DNA from 2 places in the Devosia sp. LjRoot3 genome. Region 2 is predicted to be linked to the other one. Evidence: predicted binding sites of a transcription regulator. Region 2 holds the regulator's gene; the other holds the start of a gene.
The links. Region 2 encodes PhoB, which activates phosphate uptake and scavenging genes when phosphate is short. Its sites were predicted from a motif close to TGTCATNNANCTGTCAT; they were not measured.
Positions count from the first base shown of each region.

Region 1: a site for PhoB is predicted at 1,519-1,535, ahead of ACSQ2A_RS03145 (esterase-like activity of phytase family protein). Genes of this name have one in related genera too.

Region 1 covers NZ_CAXUPK020000001.1:649,021-651,220, reverse strand. The annotation lists gene ACSQ2A_RS03150 (GrpB family protein) at 1-35, shown strand, start outside; gene ACSQ2A_RS03145 (esterase-like activity of phytase family protein) at 139-1,452, opposite strand; gene ACSQ2A_RS03140 (alkaline phosphatase) at 1,723-2,200, shown strand, end outside.
Region 2 covers NZ_CAXUPK020000003.1:198,462-200,661, forward strand. The annotation lists gene phoU (phosphate signaling complex protein PhoU) at 1-695, shown strand, start outside; gene phoB (phosphate regulon transcriptional regulator PhoB) at 819-1,520, shown strand; gene ACSQ2A_RS11925 (MYG1 family protein) at 1,821-2,200, shown strand, end outside.

The DNA.
Region 1 (2,200 bases), on a different contig from region 2:
GGGCCTTTATCGATCGGGCTACGGCAGCGGCATAGTCGATACCCTACCCGGACGTTCACTCCGGCACCGAATTCGCCGCCCCGCGCTTCGACGCGGAGGAGGAGCCAACGCCCCTCCTCCACGTCGAAAGCCAAAAAATTACTCGGCCTTGAGGAAGTCGGCGACGTCGAGGAGGATGTACTCGTTGTCGTCGGCGCGGCCGGCTTCGCGGCCGGTGGAGCCGGGGTAGTTATTGTCGTTGGCAACGACGATGGTGGTCGCGTCGACGAGATCAACGTCTTCGATGGTGACGAAGGGGAAGGTGAAAACGCCGTCCTTGGTGCCGCGCGGCGCGATGCCGTCCGGGTCCTGCATGGCCATCAGGTCGATGTAGGCGATCTTTTCGAGCACGCCATTTTCGTCTGCACGAGCGAGATCGACGAGGTAGATGCGCTTGAAGGCAGCGGCCTTTTCACGGCCATCGTCACCTTCATTGTTGTCGCGCTCGATGATCAGGCCACGGGTGCCTTCAAAAATGTTGAAGTCGCCAATAGCGTGGCCGGCGTCGTCGAGCGGGTAGTAGCGAACCGTATCGCTCCAGGTGGCATCGCCGACGTTGAATTCGAGCATGCGGATGACCGGCTTGCCATCGACGAGTTCGAGCGCGCCGGCGGTTTCGTCGAAGAAGGGCTTTTCGAGCAGCGGATAGAGCGTCGTGCCGTCGATCGACTGCGCCATGCCTTCATAGCCACCGGAGCGGCCGGTATTGATGCCGGTCACCACAGCGCCGGCAGCGGGCTGCGAGGTGAACTGGTTGTCGGGCGACTTGTAGTCGACGCCACCGGGGTTGGTCTTGACGACCTGCAGCACCACGCCCTCGGCATCGACTTCGATCAGCCAGGGGCCGAATTCATCACCGATCCAGTAGTTTTCACCAACCGGCTGGATGGATTCCGGATCGAAATCAGCGCCGGTGAGATAGCGGCTGTCGCTGTGTTCGGTAACGATCGGGAAGGGAACGACGCGGTTCGGATCTTTCAGGAACACGGTCTTTTCGATGCCGACCTTGCCTGCTTCCCAATCCATTTTCAGGATATTGAACATCAGCATGGCGTCGGACGAGTTGGCCTTGTTGCCAAAGCCATTGTCGGTGAGGAACAGGAAGCGATCATCGCCAAGCGAGCGCACGCCGCTCATGCCCTGGAGGGGCTGGCCGGGGAACGGCATGGCAATGCCCGAAGCCGGGTTGGCCCAACCATAGGGCGTCTCGACGCGGGTGCCCGAGGTGAAGCGGCCAGACTTCTGGAGGCCAATCGGAGCATCTGCGGGAGCGGGCAGGAAGGTCTGGGCCGGCAGCTGGGCGTGGGCCTTCAGCACGGCTTCAAACTTGGTCGGACCTTGAGCCGTATCTTGAGCCATCGACAGGGAGGCAAGGAGGCTGAGGCTGACGCCAAGGGCGAGCGCTTTGAGCATAGTTCTCTCCAGGAAAAATGGATGCCCTGCCCTAAAGAAGCGTGATGTCGCTGGGATCACAGCGGCGTGAACGGCCGATGACATTCTCAAACGCTGACAGTTGGATGCGCCAGGGCCATCCCCCAACCCCAACGTTACGACGACACATCACCAACCATCCGTAACGTTATGACGTAACTACATTTATGTGTCACATCGCCGGTCTAATGGGTTGATGAACCGGTCAGTTCCGCTCCTGCCCGGACGCTCCAACCCAAGAAGGTGAACATCATGGTCAAGCTCTCCCGGGCTCTTTTTGCCGGCGTTTCCACGCTCGCCCTGACTCTGCCGGTTCTGGCCCAGACTGCCGTGCCGCAGGCTGATGACAGCTATTTCCTCGCCGCCCAGGAACAGCTCGCCGCCAAGGAAGCCGTTCAGCCGAACACCGGCAAGGCCAAGAACGTCATCATGTTCATCGTTGACGGTCTTTCCATCCCGACCATCACCGCTGCCCGTATCCACGAAGGCCAGCTGGCCGGCGTCGATGGCGAAAGCCACTCGCTCGCCTTCGAAACCCTGCTACCGCACACCGCTCTCGTGAAGACCTACACGCACGACAGCCAGGTCGCTGACTCCGCCCCGACCGCCACCGCCATCACCTCGGGCGTCAAGTCGCTGAACGGCACCATCGGCGTCGATCAGACCGCCGTCCTCGAAGACTGCTCGACCCAGGCTGGCGCCACCACCACGTCGATCTTCGAACAGGCCG
Region 2 (2,200 bases):
CCGATCACATCGTCTCGTCCTTCACCGACGAACTCAACGCCCTGGCCCAGACCATTGCCGAAATGGGTGGCCAGGTCGAAGTCGCCATCGAGAACGGCACCAAGGCCCTTCTCAAGCTCGACCGCGAGCTGGCTGACCTCACCATCATCGCCGACCAACGCATCGACGACATGCAGCGCAAGATCGACGACATGTGCGTCTCGATCATCGCCCGCCGCCAGCCCATGGCCTCGGACCTGCGTTCGATCGTCACCGCCATCCACGTCGCCAACGACCTGGAACGCGTCGGCGATATGGCCAAGCAGCTTGCCCGTCGCTCGCTGAAACTCGAAGGCATCAACCTGCAGCCGACCTTCTACAACGGCGTCAAGAACATGACTGCCCTTGTCCTGCGTCAGCTCAAGGACGCCCTCGACGCCTATGCCAACCGCGACGCAGCCGCGTCGGTCGAAGTGTGCAACCGCGACGACGAAGTCGACGCCATGCACACCTCGCTGTTCCGCGAACTTCTGACCTACATGCTGGAAGATCCGCGCAACATCACCACCTGCACGCATCTGCTGTTCTGCGCCAAGAACCTCGAACGCATCGGCGACCACGCGACCAACATCGCCGAACGCGCCTACTACCTGCAGACCGGCAAGCAGCTGACCGCTGACGTGCAGGAACTGCACCGGACCCAGATCAAGGCATAGCCACTCTCGCCTTGTAACTACCCCAAACCAGCCACCATTTTCCTCAGGGGGCAGCAGAGGAAGATGGTGGCAAAAACAATGAAATGACGGCAGCATGCGGCTGCCGATCGATGGAGCACGCCTATGCCCGCGACCATTCTCGTTGTCGAAGACGAGGGCGATATCGCCATTCTGCTGCGTTACAACCTCGAAGCCGAGGGTTTCCGCGTCGTCACCGCTGAAACCGGCGACGAGGCCCAGCACGCTATCGCCGAAAAGCTGCCCGACCTGATCCTGCTCGACTGGATGCTGCCCGAAATCTCCGGCATCGAACTCTGCCGCCGGCTCCGCGCCCGCGAAGAAACCTCGCGCATCCCGGTGATCATGCTCACCGCCCGCGGTGAAGAAGAAGAACGCGTCCGGGGCCTCTCGACCGGCGCCGACGACTACGTCGTAAAACCCTTCTCGGTCCCTGAGCTGGTTGCCCGCATCCACGCCCTCCTCCGCCGCGCCAACCCCAATCTGGTGACCGCAGCGCTGAAGGTCGGCGATCTCGAACTCGACCGCACCACCCACCGCGTCCGCCGCTCCACCCGCGACGTGCACCTGGGCCCCACCGAATATCGCCTGCTCGAATATCTCATGCGCCATCCCGGCCGCGTCTATTCGCGCGAGCAGCTTCTCGATGGCGTCTGGGGCAATGACGTCTATGTCGACGAGCGCACCGTCGACGTCCATATCGGCCGCCTCCGCCGCGCCATCAATCGCGGCCGCGAAAACGACCCGATCCGCACCGTCCGCGGCGCCGGCTACGCCTTCGACGAACGCTTCGGCCAACCAGCCTGAAGCCGCAAACTCGTTTATCTCAGCCTATCCCCGTAGCCCTCATGGTGAGGTGCGAAGCGCAAGCGTAGCCTCGAACCACGAGGGCGTGCCCCGATGCCTGGGTGCCACGCCCTCGTGGTTCGAGGCTTTACCCTGCAAGGCACCTCATCATGAGAGCCACTGCGAGATCGCGCCCTCACGCACCCGTTAACGTTTCGCTAACGATAACATTGCCTCCTCCCTCCAAAGCAGGGTAGCAAGGTCCGTCGGGGCCGAAAGGGTCGTGACGCCTCGATTGCCCAGTTCAGGACCGCCTCGCACATGACACCAGCTTTCCTCGTCACCCACTCCGGTGGTTTCCATGCCGATGAATTGCTGTCGAGCGTCATCCTGACCCGGCTGTTCCCCGCTGCCGAGATCGTGCGCAGCCGCGCGCCGGAGTGGATCACCCCTGCCCCCGATCGCATCATCTACGATGTCGGCGGCGCTTATGACGCCGAGGCCCGCATTTTCGATCACCACCAGCGCGGCGCACCGCTGCGCGACGATGGCCAGCCCTACAGTTCCTTTGGCCTTGTCTGGAAGCATTTCGGCCGCGACTACATCGCCTCCTTCGATGTTCCCGCTGAGCATGTCGAAAGCGTGCATGCCTCGGTGGATGGCAATCTCGTCCTGCCTATCGATCTCGTCGACAACGGCGC